2 regions of the Rhodovulum viride genome follow, and region 2 is predicted to be linked to the other one. Evidence: riboswitches for the same ligand, from Rfam matches in the RefSeq annotation. Region 2 holds a riboswitch; the other holds the start of a gene.

Region 1 (10,389 bases), on a different contig from region 2:
AAGGCGTCTTCCCAGAAGCGGCGGCGGGCCCGGCCCTGGGGCAGCGCCTCGGCCGCCGGGCGGAAGGCATCGGCCGCGCGCACCCGCGCGCCAAGCCCGGCGGGCAGCCAGGCTTCGAGGCCCGCCTTGATGCGGCGCGCCAGAACCGGGGCCGCGCCCTCGGTGCCGATCGCCACGACGACGGGGGTGCGGTCGACCAGCGCGGGGGTGATGAAGGCGCTGTCGGCGCGGTTGTCGACGATGTTGCAAAGCACGCCCGCCGCCTGCGCGAGGTCGGCCACGCGGGCATCCTCGGCCGCGTCGTCGGTCGCGGCATAGACCAGCCGCGCGCCGTCGAGATCGGCCGCCTCGACGGGCCGCGCGACCCAGCTGAGACGCCCCTCGGCCTGCCAGTCGACGATCTTCGGGTCGGCCTCTGCGGCATGAACCGCGATCCGGGCCTCGGTCTTCAGCAGCAGGCGCAGCTTGGCCAGCGCGGTCTCGCCGCCGCCTGACACCACGATCCGCGCGCCCTCGGTGCGCAGGAAGATGGGGAAGAACTTCATCGGGACTCTCCCTGAAACTTTCCCGCAGTAGAACAAAATTCCCCGAGGAACGCGATAACCCGGAAGCAAAAGGGTCATAACTCCTTCCATTGCGATCCTGCGGGGACAAATTCCCATAAACTCCGTTTGCCGCGAAAACCTGCCCGGCGTCGGCCGCAGCGGGCGAACGCCCGTCTCGCAGTGGCAGACGCGCAATCCGCTGGCTCTGGGGGCGAACCGCGCCTAACCTTCGCGCAAATTGCCTGCCCGGAGTCCTGCCGATGCGTTTTCGCCCCCTGCTGCTTGCCGCCCTTCCGGCCCTGGCCGGACCGGCCGTCTGGGCCGGCCCGCATGCCGAGATGCTGGGCGAAGAGGCGGTGACGCTCAGGCTCGACCCGGCCACCGGGGCCCTGACGCTCGACGCGGTGCTGCCCGCGCCGCAAGGCGACGTGACGCTGCCCCGGCAGGACTGGCTGACCGTCGAGACGCTGGAGATCGGCGGCGACGCGACACCGGTGCCAAGCTCGGGCGTCTTGCGGGCGGCGCGGCATATGGGGCGGCCGGTGACGATGCGGCTGACCGGGACGCTGCCCCCGCTATCGCCTGAAATCGGCGAGGCCGCGCGGGCAGAGACGGCCAGCTATCTTCTGGGTTCGGGCTGGCTGCCGGTCGATTCCGCGCCCCGCGCCCGGTTCGAACTGAACCTCGAGGTGCCTGCGGGCTGGCGCCCGGCCGCGACCGGCAGGCTCGGCGCCGAGGCGGTCGGCGCCGAGGGGCGGCGCGCCCAGTTCGTGTTCACCGGTCGGGCGGCCGACATGGGGGTCTTTGCCGGGCGCTATACCGTGGGCGAGGCGAGGCATGGCGACTTGCGCCTGCGCACCTATTTCGAACCCCGCGATGCTGCCTATTCGCCCGCCTATACCGAGGCCGTCGCGGGCTATATCGACCGCTTCTCGGCCGAGATCGGCCCCTATCCCTATGCGGGCTTCTCGGTCGTGTCGGCGCCGATCCCGGTCGGGCTGGGGATGCCCGGTCTGACCTATGTCAGCCAGTCGATCCTGGGCCATGGCTACATGCGCGGGCGGTCGCTGGCCCATGAGGTGCTGCATTCCTGGTGGGGCAATTCGGTCGCCGTCGATTACCGGCGCGGCAACTGGTGCGAGGGGCTGACGACCTACATGGCCGACCATGCGCTGGCCGAGGATGCCGGTCCCGAGGCCGCGCGCGAGATGCGGCTGGGCTGGCTGCGCGACCTCGCGGCGCTGCCCGCCGACGAGGACCGGCCGCTGACCGAATTCCGCGCAGCCTCCCATGGGGCGCGGCAGGCGGTCGGCTATGGCAAGGCCGCCCTTCTGTTTCACATGCTCAAGGCCGAGCTCGGTCCCGCAGACTGGCACAAGGGCCTCAGCCGCTTCTATGCCGAGCGGCATGATCGGGTCGCCGCCTGGCACGACCTCCGCGCCGCTTTCGAGGAGGCATCGGGGCGCGATCTGGGCTGGTTCTTCGATCAGTGGCTGACCCGCAGCGGTCTGCCCGCGCTGCGGCTCGAGGCGGCCGAGCCCGAGGGCACGACCCTGCATTTGGTGCTGGGCCAGTCCGGGCCTGCCTACCGGCTGTCGGTGCCCGTGGTGGTCGAGACCGCGGCGGGGACCGAACGCCATCTGGTTCTGCTCGATGCCGGGCGGGGCGAGGCCACGCTGCGGCTTCGGGCTCCGGCGCGGGCGGTTTCGGTCGATCCCGATTTCGATCTGGCCCGCGCGCTGGCCCCGGGCGAGGTGCCGCCGATGCTGGGCGATCTCTTCGCCGGACCCGAACCGGTACTGCTGGCGCTTGGCGGCGAGACGGCAGCGGCCGAGGCTTTGGGCGCGCGGCTCTTGCGGCGCCCGGCGCGGCTGGTCGATGCGGCGGCGGCCGAGACCGCGCCCGCACTGATCGTGGTCGGCTCGGGGGCCGAGGTGGCGGCCTGGCGGATGGCGCATCTGTCCGCGCCCGCGCCCTGGAGCATGGATGCCGGCCGTGCGCGCGCCTGGGTCGAGCGCGACCCGGGCGGGCGGCTCATCGGATTTCTCTCGGCCGACCGGGCCGAGGATCTGGCCTCCGAGCTGGGCGCGCTGCGCTATCAGGCCGGCCAAAGCTATGCGGCCTTTTCGGGCGGGGCCGCCGTGGCGGCGGGCGACTGGCCGACCGGCGCGACGCCGCTGAGCCGCCGCTTCGACTGACCGGCGCCACGGTCCGGACAGGGCGTCCCCTTCCAGGGGTCTGCGTCAGTCCGGGAGGTCCCTCAGCGCAAAGAAATGGTCGGTCGGCCCATGCCCGTGCCCGACCGACAGCGCCGCGGCGCCTGCGATGGCGGCGCGCGTATAGGCGCGCGCCGCCTCGGCCGCAGGGCGCATCTCGCCCGTTCGGGCCAGCCAGGTCGCCAGTGCCGACGAGAGGGTGCAGCCGGTGCCATGTGTGTTCGGGCTGTCGATCCTCGGTCCCTCGAACCAGACCCGCCCGGTCGGTTCCAGCAGCAGATCGGGGCTGTCCGAGCCGGACAGATGGCCACCCTTCAACAGGACGGCGCGCGGCCCCAGCGCCAGAAGCGCCTCGGCCTGCGCCTCCATCCCGGCGCGGTCCTGCGCCTCGGGACGGCCCAGAAGATCGGCCGCCTCGGGCAGGTTCGGGGTGATCGCGGCGGCCATCGGCATCAGATGCACAGAAAGCGCGGCCACGGCCTCTTCGGCCAGCAACCGGTCGCCGCCCTTGGCCACCATCACCGGGTCCAGCACCACCGGCGCGTCGAGCCCGGCCAGCGCCCCGGCTACCGCCTCGACGATGGCGGCCGAGCCCAGCATGCCGATCTTGACCGCGTCGATGCGGATATCCTCGCGGATCGCGCGGATCTGGTCGGCAACCAGGGCGGGCGCCACCAGCTCTGCCCCGCGCACCCCCTGGGTGTTCTGCACGGTCAGCGCCGTGATCGCGGCCATGCCATAGCCGCCATTGGCGCCGATGGTCTTCAGATCGGCCTGGATCCCGGCCCCGCCCGAGGGGTCGGACCCGGCAATCGACAGGATGTTGGGGATCATGCGCTTCTCCAGGCTTCGGCCAGGGCGCGTGCCGCCGCCGCCGGATCGGGCGCGGCGGAAATCGCCGACACCACCGCCATGCCATTGGCGCCCGCCGCCTTGACACCGGCCGCGTCCGCGACCCCGAGCCCGCCGATCGCGACGCAGGGCAGGGCGGTGCTGCTCACGATCCGCCCAAGCCCGTCGACGCCCAGCGGGGCCGCGTGATCGGGTTTGGTGGCGGTCGCATGGACCGGCCCGACGCCCAGATAGTCGACACTGCCCGCGGGGATGGCGTCGAGCTGGGCCAGGGTCTCGACCGACAGGCCAAGCAGCCGCCCCGGTCCCAGGGCCTTGCGCAGCGCGCGCGGGTCGCCATCGGACTGCCCCACATGAAGCCCGTCGGCCCCTGAGGCCAGCACAACCGCCAGCCGGTCGTTGACGATCAGCGGCACGCCGCGCCGGGTCAGATCCGGTTTCAGCTGCCGGGCGAGCGCGACCAGATCGCTGTCGCTGGCCCGCTTGTCGCGCAGCTGCACCATGCTGGCGCCGCCCCGGACCGCCGCCATCACCAGATCCGGCGAGGCGCCGTCGGGGGTCACGAAATAGACGGCGAGGGTGTTTCGGTTCATGAGGGCTCGACCCGTGCGCCGAGGTCCAGCGCCTCGGGCGTCATGGCGTGCAGCGCGTCGATCAGCGCGACCGCAAAGCTGCCGGGACCGGATGCGCCCCTGGCCGCGATCTCGCCCGCCAGCCCGAAACAGGCCAGCGCCGCGACCGTCGCCTCGGCCCGGTCGGCGGCCTCGACCGCCACGAAGGCCGCGACCAGCGCGGTCAATGAACAGCCCAGCGCGGTGACTTTCGGCATCATCGGGTCGCCATTGTGGACACGCCAGGCGCGCGTGCCGTCGGTGACGTAATCGACCGGCCCGGTGACCGCGACCACCGCCCAGCTGCGCTGGGCAAGGGCCCGCGCCGCCGCCTCGGCCGCTTCGACCGGGTCGGCGCTGTCCGCGCCCTTGCCGCGCGCGGCAGCCCCGGCCAGCGCCAGGATCTCGGAGGCATTGCCCCGGATCACCGCCGGTTCCAGCGCCAGAAGATCGCCGCAAAGCGCCTGCCGGTACGAGGTCGCGCCGACCGCCACCGGGTCTAGCACCCAGGGCAGGCCCGCCGCCCGCGCCGCCCCGGCCGCGGCCTTCATGCCGGCGGCCCAATGCGGCGAAGGTGTGCCGATATTGATCGAGAGCGCCTGCGCCAGCGGCGTGAATTCAAGGGTTTCCTCGGCCGCATGCAGCATCGCGGGCGAGGCGCCCGCCGCCAGCAGCACATTCGCGGCCGTGTTCATGGCGACGAAATTGGTGATGCATTGCACGAGCGGCGCGCGCGCGCGCATCGCGGCAAGATGGACGCCGGGCGTGCGCTCTGTGCTGCGGGCGCCGGTCGGGGTCTCTTTCGCGCTGGGCATGGCTGTCCTCCCCTGGCATCGGACGGCCGCATCGGCCCGCTTTCGGGCCCGGCACGCGACTTCCTCCGCCAGCATGATCTGGTTCAGGTTCTAAGGGTGCTTCTCAGCCCGGGCAGATCCGGACGCCCCTGTCACAAGGCCACCAAACCACGTCCGCGCGCGGATGAAAAGGCCCCGGCTTCGGGCGGCGCTTGCGCCCGGGTGACACGGCTGCCAGAAGACGGGCAAACCCCGACAGGGCGGATCGGATGAAGGGACGGCTTGCAATGACAGGGCATGATGCGACGGCGGTTCCCGCCCCGGCAGGTCGGGGCCGCGCATGACACCTGCGGCGCGGATCGCGGCGGCGGCGGAGCTGCTCGATGCCTGGCGCGCGGGCGCTCCGGCCGAGAAGCTGCTGACCACCTGGGCGCGGCAGAACCGCTTTGCCGGGTCGAAGGACCGGGCCGCGATCCGCGACCATGTCTTCGACGCAATTCGCTGCGCCCGATCCTTCGCCGCGCTGGGCGGGGCGGCGACGGGACGCGGCCTGATGCTGGGCCGCATGCGCGCCGACGGCATCGACCCCGGGGCGGTCTTCACCGGCGAAGGTCACGCTCCGACGCCGCTGTCCGAGGCCGAAGCCGCCCCCCTGCCCAACCTGGCGGATCTGCCCGAGGCGGTCGCCTGCGACTGTCCCGAGGCGCTGGAAGAGGTGCTTCGCGACAGCCTCGGCCCGGCCTTCCGCCCGGTGATGGACCTGCTTAGGCACCGCGCGCCGGTCTTCCTGCGGGTCAATCTGCGCCGCAGCGGCCGGGACGAGGCGGCGGCTCTGCTGGCGGGGGAGGGGATCGAGACCCGGCCGCATGCGCTTTCGGCCACCGCGCTGGAGGTGACGGCCGGGGCACGGCGCGTCCAGCAGTCCCGCGCCTTTGCCGAAGGGGTGGTCGAACTGCAGGATGCGGCTTCGCAGGCGGTGGCCGATCTGATGCCGCTTGGCCCGGGCGCGCGGGTGCTCGATCTTTGCGCGGGCGGTGGCGGCAAGACGCTGGCCATGGCCGCGCGTGGAACGGCCCGGCATTATGCCCATGACGCGGCGCCGCAGCGGATGCGCGACCTGCCCGACCGGGCCGCCCGGGCGGGAATCGCGGTGACCTGCCTTGCCAGCGCCGAGCTTGACGAGGCCGCGCCCTTCGATCTGGTGCTCTGCGACGTGCCCTGTTCGGGCAGTGGCGCCTGGCGGCGAAGCCCCGAGGCCAAATGGCGCACGACCCCCGACGACCTGACCCGGCTGACCGCGCTGCAGGCCGGCATTCTCGACCGGGCGGCCGCTCTGGTCGCGCCGGGCGGGCATCTTGGCTATGCCACCTGCTCGCTCCTGTCGGCCGAGAACGACGCGCAGATCGCGCGGTTTCTTGCCAACACGCCGGGCTGGACGCAGGTCGCGGAGCGACACTTGACCCCGCTTGATGGCGGCGACGGATTCTATGCGGCGGTCCTGCGGCGCGGCGATGGCTGACAAGCGTTACGTTACGTTGGTCGGCGATCCTGTGCCGTTCGGTCATCCCGATGGGGCCGCATTAACCTTCGGTTAACACCTGTGGAGAAAGAGTGGGCAAGACGCTCTGCCCGGGAGGCCTCATTGTTGCGTTTTGTGCCCGTTCTGGTGACTGTGCGGCGATCCGCGGCGGCCCATGCCGACCGCGCCTGGGTGGCCTTGGCACTTGGCGTTCTGCTGGTTGCCGCGGCGTTGACATCGCCCTGGCCCGGGCTTTTTGCGCCATTGCTGACGGCGGGCAGCACGCTCGCCTGTCTGGCCCTGCTGCTGCGCCTCTTCGGGCGGCCGGTGTCGGACATTCCCTCGGACCGGCTGCGGCGGCTCTGCGCCAGCGCGCCGGGCGCGACCCTGGTCACCGATGCCGAAGGCTGCGTGCTGATCGCCAGCCCCGAGGCCCAGCGCCGGGTCGCGGCGGTGCGCGGCCAGCCGGTCGCGGGCGCGCTGCAGGCGATCTTTGCAGATCCCGACCATGCGGTCTCGGACCTGATCTCGGCCGCCGCCCGGGGCCTTCCGGCCGCGGCGCAGCGCAGCCTGGCCTCGGGGCCGCTCCGGATCGGGGTCGAACGCGCCGGGTCGGGGCTGTTTCTCTGGCGGCTCGAATCCTGCGCAGCCGACGGTCCCGAAATCGCGCTGCCGATGGTCCGGCTCGATCCGGCCGGGCGTCTGGCGGTCATCAACGCCGCCGCGCGTGCGCTGATCGGGCAAAGCCCTGACAGCGTGGCGACATTGCTGGGCGGGGCTTCGGACGAGACCGAAGAGGTGATGGTCGAAACCCCCGAAGGGCCAAGCCGCCGCCGCCTGCTGCAGCTTCGCATGGCCGATGGCGGGCGCGAATTCTATATCCTGCCCGAGGCCTCGGGGGCGCGGGCCGCCGAGGCGCCCGAGGGGTTTCTCGACGCGCTGCCGGTCGCCCTCTTGCAGCTCGACATCGACGGCACGGTGCGGCTGTCGAACGCCCGGGCGAACAAGCTTCTGGGCGCCGATACCGGCGAGGCGCTGAACCTCTGCGACCGGCTCGAAGGTCTGGGGCGGTCGGTCGGCGACTGGCTGGCCGATGCCGCCCAGGGTCGCGCCCCCAACACCGCCGAGGTGTTGCGCGTCGCCCGCGACGACCGCGAGCTTTTCGTTCAGGTCGCGCTGGCGCGGATGGGCGGGGGCGGTCTGGTCGCCGTGCTGCATGACGTGACCGAGATGAAGACTTTGGAGGCGCAATTCACCCAAAGCCAGAAGATGCAGGCGATCGGCCAGCTGGCGGGCGGGGTGGCGCATGACTTCAACAACCTGCTGACCGCGATCTCGGGCCATTGCGATCTTCTGATGCTGCGCCATGACGCGGGCGATCCCGATTACGGCGACCTGGTGCAGATCCACCAGAACGCCAACCGCGCGGCGAGCCTGGTGGGCCAGCTTCTGGCCTTTTCGCGCAAGCAGACGCTCAGCCCCGAGGTGATGGATCTGCGCGACACGATGGGCGAACTGGCCCATCTGCTGGACCGGCTGGTGGGCGAGAAGGTGCGCCTGAGGATGCGCCATGCCGAGGCGCTGCCGCCGATCCGGGCCGACAAGCGTCAGCTGGAACAGGTGGTGATGAACCTCGTGGTGAACGCCCGCGACGCGATGCCCGAGGGCGGCGAGATCCGGCTGGAAACCGAGGCGGTGCAGCTGAGCACCGAATTGCAGCGCGACCGCGCCGTGGTGCCGCCCGGCCCCTATGCGATGATCCGCGTCCGCGACGAGGGGCACGGCATTCCGCCCGACCGCCTGACCAAGATCTTCGAGCCCTTCTACACCACCAAGCGCCCCGGCGAGGGCACGGGTCTGGGCCTTTCGACCGTCTATGGCATCGTCAAGCAGACCGGCGGCTTTGTCTTCGTCGACAGCACCGTCGGGCAGGGCAGCTGCTTTTCGGTCTATCTGCCCGCCTATGCCGGCGAAATCGGCCCGGCCGCGCCCCGGCGCGAGCAGGGCACGGTCGAAGACCAGCCCGCACAGGCAGTCGTGCTGTTGGTCGAGGACGAGGCACCGGTGCGCTCGTTCGCGGCGCGGGCGATGCGGATGCGCGGCCATACCGTGCTGGAGGCCGAAAGCGGCGAGGAGGCCCTTGAGAAGCTCGCCGATCCCGATCTCAAGGTCGATGTCTTCGTCAGCGACGTGGTGATGCCGGGGCTCGACGGGCCTGGCTGGGTCAGCAAGGCTCTGGCCGACCGTCCGGGCACGCGGGTGATCTTCGTCTCGGGCTATGCCGAGGACAGCTTTGGCGAGATCAAGGCGCGGATCCCGAATTCGGTCTATCTGCCGAAACCCTTCTCGCTGGCCGATCTGACCGCCACCGTCCAGCGCCAGCTGCGCGCCGCGGCTCGCGCGCGAGAAGGCCACCCCGACGAAGAAGAGGGACGGCTGCCAGAAGAGGTCTCGTGACCGCCCGGCGCGCCCGGCTTCATGGCCCGGCTGCGCGATCTCGTCGGGCGTGAACACTTCCTTAACTGTTTCGGTCAATCCTGAGAATGGGAACAATTTGACTTGAAATGTTCGCCTTTTGATCTCATATGGATGAGAACAAGAGGCGAACAAGAGCGGTCATTGCCGCCCGCTTCCGGGTGTGGAATAAGGAACCAAACATGGCGACGGCGAACCTCCTGGACATGGCAGACAAGAAAGCTTCGGACAAGCAGAAGGCGCTCGACTCGGCGCTGGCACAGATCGAACGGCAGTTCGGCAAGGGCTCGATCATGCGGCTCGGGGCGGACAACCCCGTGCAGGAGATCGAGGCGACCTCGACCGGCTCGCTCGGTCTCGACATCGCGCTGGGGATCGGCGGGCTGCCCAAGGGCCGCATCATCGAGATCTACGGGCCCGAAAGCTCGGGCAAGACCACGCTGACGCTGCATTGCGTTGCCGAGGAACAGAAGAAGGGCGGCGTCTGCGCCTTCGTCGATGCCGAACATGCGCTCGACCCGATCTACGCCAAGAAGCTGGGCGTCAATCTCGACGAGCTTCTGATCAGCCAGCCCGATACCGGCGAACAGGCGCTTGAGATCGTCGACACGCTGGTGCGCTCGGGCGCGGTCAGCATGGTCGTGGTCGACTCGGTCGCCGCGCTGACGCCCAAGGCGGAACTCGAAGGCGACATGGGCGATTCCAATCTCGGCGTGCATGCCCGGCTGATGAGCCAGGCGATGCGCAAGCTCACGGGGTCCATCAGCCGCTCGAAATGCATGGTGATCTTCATCAACCAGATCCGGATGAAGATCGGCGTGATGTTCGGCAGCCCCGAGACCACGACGGGTGGCAACGCGCTGAAATTCTATTCCTCGGTCCGGCTCGACATCCGCCGGATCGGGTCGATCAAGGACCGCGACGAGGTTGTGGGCAACGCCACCCGCGTCAAGGTCGTCAAGAACAAGGTCGCGCCGCCCTTCAAGCAGGTCGAATTCGACATCATGTATGGCGAAGGCATCTCGAAGACCGGCGAGCTGCTCGATCTCGGCGTCAAGGCCGGCGTGGTCGAGAAATCGGGCGCCTGGTATTCCTATGGCGACGAGCGGATCGGGCAGGGGCGCGAGAACGCCAAGAACTTCCTGCGCGAGAATACCGAGATCTCGATGCAGATCGAGGACAAGATCCGCGCGGCCCACGGGCTCGACTTTCACATGAGCGGCGACGACAGCGACGAGATGATCGAGGACTGACGCGCCCGCCGCCTCGACAGTTCGAACACCCGCCCTTCGTGGCGGGTGTTCCGCTTTCTGGACGGGCCTTGCGTGTCTGCCCCATGGACAGGCCCCGTCCGCGGCGATACATCGGACGACAAAC
Region 2 (10,389 bases):
TCCGGCGGCGGCCGGGCCGTCATCGTGATCGGCCAGGAACCGGACAATGGCCGCGCGCAATTCCCCGTCGCCCGACCCGAGCCCCGCGGCCGCCAGGCTCAGGCGGTCCCGGAGCGAGACCGGGCGCTGGCGGGCCTGCATCGCCACGGCCGTCGCCTGGAACTCGGCCGAGATGTCGCTTCGCGCGGCCATCACGCGCACCCCTTGAAGCGGGCCAGAAACTTTTCCGCCCGCGCCTCGAAAACCCGGGCCGCGGCGCGGGCCCGGCCCGCGCGCAACTGGTTGAAGCGTCCGGCGATGCGCCAGTAGATCCGAATTGCCAGTGTCATGCCGTGTGCTCCGGGTCGAAGAGTTCGTAGACGGTCTCGGCGCCCGCGAGCCCCACCAACGGTCAAGTCCATGGTGGCCAGCGCCGTGATCCGGAGCCCGCCCGACTGCGCGTCGCTGAACGGGTCGCGGATCATGTCCACAGCCCCCCATGCGCCGATGAAAATCGGGGCCACGCCGCCCGCCGCTGTGGTCAGCAGCGAGGCCGTCGCCAGCGGATTGCCCGAGGGCGCGGCCAGCGCGTTATGGGTCATGGCGATGTTCCCGGCCGGGGTATTCTTCGCCAGTCGGTCCCATTCCGAGACGGCGGTGCCCTCGATCAGCGCGCCGTCCAGGAAGTCCCACAGCTCGGGCCGGATCAGCGCCTGCACCGCGCCGGGCGATCCGGCGGTGTTCGCCGTCATGAAGCGGGTCACGGCCGAGCGGAACGCGCCCCTCCGCCCGCCCGAACGGGTGCTGGAGGCCACGGCCGAATACCGCGAGGAAAGCGATCCGGTGGGCGCCTTCCTGACCGAATGTGCCATCGTCACCGGCGCCGAGGATGATTTCATCCATTCCCGCGACCTGATCGAGGCCTTCAACTTCTGGCTCGAAGATCGCGGCGAGACCCGATGGGGCGGCCGCACGGTCTCGAACCGTCTCAAGCAGAAGGCCAGCCGCTGGCGCCATCCCCAGACCGGCAAGAACTTCATCCCCGGCAAGCGCGGGGCAACCGGCTATCGCGGTATTCGTCTCTCAGCCTCGGCCTTGGCGGCATCGTGGCTGTACTGCAGAAGCGGGACCATCGCCTTGCCAAGCTCGGTCCGATGGGACCGCATGCCCTCCGCTGGAACGGGTCGCCGCCCAGTTCCTCTTCCAGCCGCTTGACTGCGGGTGTCAGTGCGGGCCGGGTCACGCTGCACGGGCCGGCGGCCTGAGTAAAATTCAGCCCGCAGCTTGCCGCCAGGAAATATCGGATCTGTGAAGCTCCATAGTCCCTTCCCGCGGGAGTACCCTGGCGGCATCCTGCCCTGCCGTCTGTAACGGCGCGTGCCTCCCGCCCCGCCCCCGAGCGCAGAGATCGCTCCGGGCGGCCTTCGAAACAGCCAAGCTGTGCTGCGATCACCGACAAATCACTTTCTGAGAATGCGATAGCCGACTCCTGCCCAATGCTGCGCCGGCCGCCGGATCTGCCGACACGGGCGGTGCCCCTGCCGCGCTGCAGGGGCAGACCGCGGCCCGCAGACAGTAACCGCCGACGCGCTAGCAGATCCGGCCCCGATTGCCGCCCACCTGACCGCGATGCAGCAGCAGATGGTCCAGAAGAACGCAGGCCATCATCGCCTCGCCCACCGGCACCGCGCGGATGCCGACGCAGGGGTCGTGGCGGCCCTTGGTGACAATCTCGGTCTCTTCGCCCGCCACCGTCACCGTGCGCCGGGGGGTCAGGATCGACGAGGTCGGCTTGACCGCGAAGCGCACCACCACCTCCTGCCCGGTCGAGATCCCGCCGAGGATGCCGCCCGCATGGTTCGAGGCATAGACCGGCCCGTCGGGACCCATGGTCATCTCGTCGGCATTCTCGACGCCGGTCAGGGTCGCGGCCGCCATGCCCTCGCCGATCTCGACCGCCTTCACGGCATTGATGCTCATCATCGCCGCCGCCAGATCGGTGTCGAGCTTGCCATAGATCGGCGCGCCAAGGCCCGCGGGCACGCCCGAAGCCACGATCTCGACCACCGCGCCGACCGAGTTGCCCGCCTTGCGGAGCCCGTCGAGGTAGCCTTCCCACTCCACCGCCGCCTGTGCGTCCGGCGCCCAGAACGGGTTGCGTTCGATCTGAGCGGCATCGAAACGCGCCCGGTCGATGGCATGGGGGCCGATCTGCACCATGTAGCCGGTGATCGTCAGCCCAGGCGCCAGCGATGCCAGCGCCGCCCGCGCCACGCCCCCGGCCGCCACCCGTGCCGCCGTTTCCCGAGCCGAGGACCGGCCGCCGCCGCGATAATCGCGGATGCCGTATTTCTGCCAGTAGGTGATGTCGGCATGGCCGGGCCGGAACTTCTGCGCGATGTCGCCGTAATCCTTGGACCGCTGGTCGGTGTTGCGGATCATCAGCTGCACCGGGGTGCCCGTGGTCTGCCCCTCGAACACGCCCGACAGGATCTCGACCGCGTCGGGTTCCTGCCGCTGGGTGGTGAACCGGCTCTGCCCGGGTTTCCGACGGTCGAGCCAGTGCTGCAGCATCGCCTCGTCGACCGCGATGCCGGGCGGACAGCCATCGACCGTCGCGCCAAGCGCGGGCCCGTGGCTTTCGCCCCAGGTGGTGACGCGGAACAGATGGCCGAAGGTGTTCAGGCTCATTCTTGGCTCATGGGGGCGATCTCCTTTGGCCTATGGGCATAGCCGCCGGGCGCCCGCCCCTCAAGGGGTTTGCCCAGACTGCGCGGGGCGGGGCCTGAGTTTGGCTTGCGGACCACAGGGCGGGGCGCTAGCGTGGCCGTCACCTCGGGGTGCCCCATGGGGCTGAGATGCGCAACCTGCGAACCCGTTGAACCTGAACCGGTTAGAACCGGCGGAGGGAAGGCCCATGGACAGATCTCCACCCTTGCCCGGCCGCCCCCATCTTTGGAGGAGGACCATGCGTATCCAAGTTATCGCCGCGGCGCTGGCCGCGTCGGCCCTGCCCGCATTGGCGGACGAGCGGCCCGAACTGACCGTCTACACCTATGAAAGTTTCGTGGCAGAATGGGGCCCCGGCCCGATCGTCAAGGACGCCTTCGAAGCCCGGTGCGGCTGCGCGCTGAATTTCGTGGCCGCGGGCGACGGCGCGGCGCTGCTGGCGCGGCTGCGGCTGGAAGGCGACCGGACCGACGCGGATGTCGTGCTGGGGCTCGATACCAACCTGACCGCCGCCGCGGCCGAAACCGGTCTGTTCGCCCCGCATAACCGCGACGACGCCGTGCTCGACCTGCCGGTCGGCTGGGAAGACCCGCTGTTTCTGCCCTATGACTGGGGCTATTTCGCCTTCGTCTACGACAAGACCCGGCTGCCCGAGCCGCCCGCCAGTTTCGAGGACCTGATCGCCGCGCCCGAGGACCTGAAGATCGTGATCCAGGACCCGCGCAGCTCGACCCCCGGTCTGGGGCTGCTGCTTTGGGTCAAGGCCGCCTATGGCGACCGCGCGCCCGAGATCTGGGAGGGGCTTGCGCCGCATATCCTGACCGTGACCAAGGGCTGGACCGAATCCTACGGCATGTTCATCGACGGCGAGGCCGACATGGTGCTGTCCTACACCACCTCGCCCGCCTATCACCTGATCGCCGAAGAGGACTATACCAAGGCCGCCGCCCGCTTCGACGAGGGCCACTACCTGCAGATCGAGGTGGCGGGCATCGTGGCCTCGTCCGACCAGCCCGAGCTGGCGCAGCAATTCCTCGACTTCATGCTGACCGAACCGTTCCAGTCGGCAATCCCCACCACCAACTGGATGTATCCGGCCGTCACCCCCGCCAACGGGTTGCCCGCGGGCTACGAGACCCTGATCAGGCCCGAAACGGCGCTGATCTTCCCGGCGGGCGAGGCGGCCGAGGTGCGGGACGAGGCGCTTGCCGAATGGCGCGACGCGCTCAGCCGCTAGGCGCTGCCACCGGGTTGGGGCTGGGCGCCGCAGCACTGGCGCTGGCGCTTGGCCTCGGCACCATCGCGACCGTGGCCCTGCGCGCGGAAGGGCCCGCGCGGCTGGGTGTCGCCGATCTGGCGGCGGTGCGGTTCACGCTGTTGCAGGCGTTGGCCTCGGCCGCGCTCAGCACCCTGCTGGCAGTGCCGGTGGCCCGGGCGCTGGCCCGGCGCCGCTTTCCGGGACGGGGTGTGCTGATCACCCTTCTGGGTGCGCCCTTCATCCTGCCCGTCATCGTCGCGGTGATGGGCCTTCTGGCCGTCTTCGGCCGCAGCGGCCTTCTGTCTGCGGCCCTTGCACCGCTGGGCCTGGGCCCGGTCGACATCTACGGGCCGGGCGGCGTGGTGCTGGCCCATGTCTTCTTCAACCTGCCGCTGGCGACCCGGCTGGTGCTTCAGGGCTGGCTGGCGATTCCGGCGGAACGCTTCCGGCTGGCGGCGGCGCTGGGCTTCGGCCCGGCCGAGCGCTTCGCCCATATCGAACGCCCGATGCTGCGCGAGGTACTGCCCGGCGCCTTTCTGGTCGTCTTCCTGATCTGCCTGACCAGCTTTGCCGTCGCCCTGACCCTTGGCGGCGGACCGCGCGCGACAACGGTCGAGCTGGCGATCTATCAGGCCTTCCGCTTCGATTTCGACCTTGGCCGTGCTGCCTGGCTGGCGCTGATCCAGGTCGGGCTGTCGGTCATCGCCGCGCTTTCGGCCTTCGCGATCGCCGTGCCGGGCGCCTTCGGGCCCGGTCTCGGTCGCCCGGTCGCGCAGCTCGGCACGGACGGGCGGTGGCTGCGGCTGCAGGACGCGGCCTGGCTGACGCTGGCCACGCTGTTCCTGATCCTGCCGCTTGCCATGGTGACGCTGCGCGGCCTGCCGGGACTGGCGGGCTTGCCCCCCTCGGTCTATGCGGCGGCGCTCCGCTCGCTTGCTGTGGCGCTCGGCTCGGCCGCGCTGACGCTGGCGCTGGCGCTGCCGATGGCCATCGCCATCGACCGGCTCAAGGGCCTTCGGGGTCGGGCGGTTCAGGCGGCGGGCACGCTCACCATCGCCGCCTCCCCGCTGGTGATGGGCACCGGGCTTTTCATCCTGCTCTTCCCGCTGGCCGATCCGCGGCTGCTGGCGCTGCCGGTTACCGCGACCGTCAATGCCGCGATGAGCCTGCCCTTCGCGCTGCGCGCGCTGGTGCCCGCCGTGGCCGAAGCCGAGCGCAGCCATGGCCGCCTTGCCGACAGCCTCGGGATGACCGGAGGTGCGCGGCTCAGGCTGATGCTGATGCCGCGCCTGCGGCGTCCCGTGGGCTTCACGCTCGGGCTTTCGGCGGCGCTCTCGATGGGCGATCTGGGCGTGATCGCGCTGTTCTCCGACCCGGGCCATGCCACGCTGCCCTTGCAGCTTTACGGGTTGATGGCGGCCTACCGGATGGACAGCGCGGCCGGCGCCGCCCTCTTGCTGCTGGTGCTCAGCCTCGGGCTCTTCTGGATCTTCGACCGCGGAGGACGCGCCCATGCTGAGCCTTGAGACCCTCGTCCTTCTTCAGGGCGGCTTCTCACTCAGCGCGGACCTGACCGTCGCGCCGGGCCGGATCGTGGCGCTGCTGGGGCCCTCGGGCGCGGGCAAGTCGACACTGCTCGACACCATCGCGGGCTTTCTCGCGCCCGACCGGGGCCGGGTGCTCTGGCAGGGCACCGATCTCGGCCCGCTCGCGCCCGGCGACAGGCCGCTTTCGGTGCTATTTCAGGACAACAACCTCTTTCCCCACCTGACCGCCGCCCAGAATGTCGGGCTTGGCCTTCGTCCCGGCCTTCGGCTCGACCGGGACCAGACCCGCGCGGTCGAAACCGCTCTCGACCGGGTCGGGCTGGCCGGACTCGGCACCCGGAAGCCGGCGGCGCTGTCGGGCGGCCAGCGCGGCCGGGTGGCCCTGGCGCGGATGCTGTTGCGCAACCGGCCGCTGATGCTGCTGGATGAGCCCTTCGCCGCCCTCGGCCCGGCGCTCAAGGCCGGGATGCTCGATCTGCTGGCCGACCTTGCGCACGAGACCGGCGCCACCGTTCTGTTCGTCACCCACGATCCGGCCGATGCCCGCGCCATCGCCGATCAGACGATCCTCGTCGCAGAAGGCCGCGCCCATCCGCCCCGTGCGACGGCCGATCTGCTGGCCCACCCGCCGCCGGCGCTGCGCGCCTATCTGGGCTGATCGCGCCTTTCCCTTCTTCTTGGCAAAAATACCCATGACACGCCCGATCCGGGGCACTGTCGGCGGCCCGGAGCGCAAACCGGGGCGCAAACCGGGGCGCAAACCGGGGCGCAAACGAAAAACGCGCCCCGAAGGGCGCGTTTCCGTCAACCGAAGATCCAAAGATCAGACGTTCTTCTTGGGCTTGTAGGGGGCCCAGAGACGCTTGTTCGTCAGATAGAGCAGCACGGTCAGCACGCCAAGGAACAGGACCGAGATGACCCCCGCTTCCTTGCGCATCATCAGCTTGGGCTCGGCCGTCCACATCAGGAAGGCCGCGACGTCCTTGGCTTCCTGTTCCATGGTGGCCTCGGTGCCGTCGGCATATTCCACATCCTCGCCGAACAGCTGGGGAGGCATCGCGCTCCAGCCGGTCGAGAAGACCGGGTTCTCGTAATACAGCGTGCCGGCCTCTTCCTTGGTCTCGTCGCTGAAGGCGAGCAGGTAGGAGGTGATGTATTCGGGGCCGCCCATGCCGTTGAAGAACTGCGACAGACCGGTGCCAAGCGGGCCATGGAAGCCCGCCCGCGCCTTCGCCATCAGGCTGAGGTCCGGGGCGCCGGGATAGGTCGCGCCGGGGAAGTGGTCCGTCGGCTTGCCATCGCGGTAATCCTCGATCTCGGGATCGTAGATGCTGTAGGTGGCCGCATAGGCGCGCATCGCATCGTCGCTCAGCGTCGGCCCGCCCGGCTCGGAGAGCGACCGGAAGGGCACGTATTTCAGACCGTGGCAAACCGAGCAGATCTGGGTGTAGATCTGCAGGCCGCGTTGCAGCTGAGCCTGGTCGTATTTGCCGAAGGGCCCCTCGAACGAGAACTTGTAGTCCTTCACATGGCCGCCCTCGGCGGCCCAGGCGCCACCCGCCCCCAGCGTCAGGGCGGTCAGGGCGGTGATCGTCAGTTTCTTGAACATCTTATCCGATCCCTTCTGTCACTCGGCCGGCGTGGCCTTGCCGGCCGCGGCGCCTTCGCCGTAGTGGGCGTTGAAGTCTTCCTCGATGGTTTCCGGCTGCGGCAGCGGCTTCTCGATCACGCCCAGCACCGGCAGGATCACCAGGAAGTACGCGAACCAGTAGGCGGCACCGACGAGCGAGATGTTGGCATAGACCGCCTCGGCCGGCATCCCGCCCGCCCAGGTCAGCAGCACGAAGTCGACGACGAAGAGCGCGAAGGCCAGCTTGAACTGCGGACGGTAGCGGCCCGAGCGCACGTTCGAGGTGTCGAGCCAGGGCACCAGCGCCATCACGATGATCGAGCCGAACATCGCGATCACACCGAAGAATTTGGCGTTGACGACGCCGAAGGTCAGCCAGTCGACGATCATCACCACCCAGACGTCGGCGGTGAAGGCCCGCAGGATCGCGTAGAAGGGCAGGAAGTACCATTCCGGCACGATGTGCGTCGGGGTCTGCAGCGGGTTCGCCTCGAGGTAGTTGTCGGGGTGACCCAGGTAATTCGGCATGAAGCCCACGATCGCGAAGAAGACGACCAGCACGACGCCCAGCGCGAACAGGTCCTTCATCACGAAGTAGGGCCAGAAGGGCAGCGTGTCCTTGTCGGCCTCTTCCCGCGAACCGCGGCGGACCTCAACACCGGTGGGGTTGTTGTTGCCGGTGGTGTGGAACGCCCAGACGTGGACGATCGACAGCCCGAGGATCACGAACGGGATCAGGTAGTGCAGCGAGAAGAACCGGTTCAGCGTCGCGTTGCCGACGGCCGGCCCGCCCAGCAGCCATTGCTGGATGTCGTGACCGATCCACGGGATCGCGCCGAACAGGCCGGTGATCACGGTGGCGCCCCAGAAGGACATCTGGCCCCAGGGCAGGACGTAGCCCATGAACGCGGTCGCCATCATCGCCAGGTAGATCAGGATGCCGATGATCCAGGTCACCTCGCGGGGCGACTTGTAGGACCCGTAATAGAGGCCGCGGAAGATGTGCAGGTAGACCGCCACGAAGAACAGCGAGGCGCCGTTCGAGTGCAGATACCGCAGGAAGTGGCCGCCGTTCACGTTGCGCATGATGTGCTCGAGCGAGGCGAAGGCCATCTCGGTGTTCGGCACGTAGTGCATCGCCAGGACGATGCCGGTGACGATCTGCAGCACCAGCGTGAAGAACAGCACCACGCCCCAGATCCACATCCAGTTGAGGTTCTTCGGGGTGGGGATCATCAGGGTGTCGTAAATCAGGCTGATGACCGGCAGGCGCCGCTCCAGCCACTTCTCGGGGGCCGACCCCGGTTCGTAATGATCGTGAGGAATACCGGACATTCGGGGGCTCCCTTAACCGAGTTGGATGGTCGTCTCGTCCACGAAGGACGCAACCGGGATGTACATGTTCTCGGGCGCGGGGCCCTTGCGGATGCGGCCCGCGGAATCGTAGTGCGAGCCGTGGCAGGGGCAGAACCACCCGCCGAAATCACCGGACTGGTTGCCGATCGGAACGCAGCCGAGATGGGTGCAGACGCCGATCATGACCAGCCATTTGCCCTCTTCGTCCATCGTCCGGTTCTGGTCCGTCGCCTCGCCCGGCTTGTTCGGGTTGCGCGAGTTGTTGTCGCGAAGGTCGGACAGCGGGATCGAGCGCGCCAGTTCGATATCTTCGGGAGTACGCAGGCGGATGAACACCGGCTTGCCGAGAAACTTGACAGTAATCTGCTGGCCTTCGGACACCGACGAGACGTCGACCCGGATCGAACTCAGCGCCTGCACGTCGGCGGAGGGGTTCATCTGGTTGATCAGCGGCCAGATGGCCGCACCTGCGGTCACAGCACCGGCGCCCGCCGTGGCATAGTAAAGGAAGTCTCGGCGGGTGCCGTCGTGATCTTCTGCGTGCGACACGAGAATTTCTCCTTTCCAGGACCGGGTCGCCCCCGGTCGATTCGAAAAAACGGGCCAAGGGATTCCTCGGCCGTTTACCAGACTTACCTAGCCCCGGCAGGAAAATTGCGTCCAGCGGACATAGCCGCGCAGCGACGGCGGAGGCTCAGACGGATTCCGGTCGACCGCCGTATACCCCTCAGGGACAATTCCAGCCAGAGGGAATCGGGTTATTAGACCGATTCTGAGACGTTCAACCGCATGCCAAGACACTATATTGCGCTATTTGGGCCGTTGTTCAGGCCGCCGTCCTGCCCCGGCGTCACACCCGGCGAACCCGCAGCCGACCGAAGGCCGAGGCATCGATCTCGACCCCCGGGCCGGCGGGGCCCACGCGGAAAGTACGGCGCATCCGGGCGGCCCCGTTCACCTGTTCTTGACCGCGACGGAAGGTCAGCCCCTCGCCCAGCTCGTCCATGGCGTCTTCCGTGCGCTGGTCGCGGCGCAGTCCGTCCCGGCTTTTCGACAGTGCGTAGGCGGCCAGAGCGACCGCGCCATAGCGCAGGCCGTAGCGCAGGGCGACGGTCGCGATGGGGGCGAGAGGCAGGGGCATCGGCGAAACTCCTGGAAGACTGCTCAAAAGATAGGCTGAGCGGGGACGCCTGTCCATTCACATATCGGTCGGCCGTCCCGGGCGGGGCCGCGCCCGGTCGGGACCGGACAAGACTCTAGTCCGCCTGAAGCCGGGTCGTCGAGCATCCGCAGATGGTCGCGGTCACGATCCGGCCCTCGGGCCGGTCCGACCCGAAATCGACCTCAGTGAACTGCTCGGTCCGGCCCATGCGCGGGCTTTCCATCAGGATCCGGTGGCTCCGCCCGACCTGGGCCGCCAGATGCCGCGCGACCTGCGCGTCGCCCGCGGCCCTGAGCCGCGCCGCCCGGTCGCGGATCGCCGCGCCATCGACCTGGGGCATCCGCGCTGCGGGCGTGCCGGGACGGGGCGAGTAGGGAAAGACATGCAGCCAGGTCAGGTCGCACTCTTCGACCAGCCTGAGGGAATTCCCGAACATCTCTTCGGTTTCGGTCGGAAAGCCCGCGATGATGTCGGCGCCAAACGTCATGTCGGGGCGCAGGCGCCGCGCCTCGGCACAGAACCGGATCGCGTCGTCGCGCAGGTGCCGGCGTTTCATCCGCTTGAGGACCATGTCGTCGCCCGCCTGCAGCGATAGGTGAAGATGCGGCATCAGCCGCTCTTCCTCGGCGATCGCCCGCATCAGGGCGTCATCGGCCTCGATGGAATCGATCGAGGAAATCCGGAGGCGCGGCAGCTCGGGCACCAGCTTCAGGATGCGCGCCACCAG

What was found. Region 2 has a riboswitch for thiamine pyrophosphate ahead of thiB (thiamine ABC transporter substrate binding subunit). Riboswitches for the same ligand answer to the same signal wherever they lie in the genome.
Region 1: linked by a shared signal. The riboswitch ahead of thiM (hydroxyethylthiazole kinase) and the one ahead of thiB (thiamine ABC transporter substrate binding subunit) in region 2 are both predicted to bind thiamine pyrophosphate.

Annotation. Positions count from the first base shown of each region.
Region 1 is NZ_MUAV01000003.1:92,444-102,832, forward strand. Features, by position in the region: gene cysG (siroheme synthase CysG) at 1-545, opposite strand, end outside; gene BYZ73_RS03190 (M1 family metallopeptidase) at 806-2,743, shown strand; gene thiD (bifunctional hydroxymethylpyrimidine kinase/phosphomethylpyrimidine kinase) at 2,789-3,595, opposite strand; gene thiE (thiamine phosphate synthase) at 3,592-4,206, opposite strand; gene thiM (hydroxyethylthiazole kinase) at 4,203-5,039, opposite strand; TPP riboswitch at 5,083-5,179, opposite strand; gene BYZ73_RS03210 (RsmB/NOP family class I SAM-dependent RNA methyltransferase) at 5,359-6,537, shown strand; gene BYZ73_RS03215 (ATP-binding protein) at 6,673-8,994, shown strand; gene recA (recombinase RecA) at 9,195-10,265, shown strand.
Region 2 is NZ_MUAV01000031.1:2,737-13,125, reverse strand. Features, by position in the region: gene BYZ73_RS18675 (hypothetical protein) at 1-192, opposite strand, end outside; gene BYZ73_RS23905 (hypothetical protein) at 192-731, opposite strand; gene BYZ73_RS23900 (primase-like DNA-binding domain-containing protein) at 730-1,194, shown strand; partial or broken gene BYZ73_RS24195 (hypothetical protein) at 1,211-1,432, opposite strand; gene aroC (chorismate synthase) at 1,570-2,670, opposite strand; TPP riboswitch at 2,806-2,907, shown strand; gene thiB (thiamine ABC transporter substrate binding subunit) at 2,948-3,946, shown strand; gene BYZ73_RS18650 (ABC transporter permease family protein) at 3,922-5,493, shown strand; gene BYZ73_RS18645 (thiamine ABC transporter ATP-binding protein) at 5,480-6,172, shown strand; gene BYZ73_RS18640 (cytochrome c1) at 6,338-7,123, opposite strand; gene BYZ73_RS18635 (cytochrome b) at 7,142-8,479, opposite strand; gene petA (ubiquinol-cytochrome c reductase iron-sulfur subunit) at 8,492-9,049, opposite strand; gene BYZ73_RS18625 (hypothetical protein) at 9,351-9,641, opposite strand; gene mtaB (tRNA (N(6)-L-threonylcarbamoyladenosine(37)-C(2))-methylthiotransferase MtaB) at 9,757-10,389, opposite strand, start outside.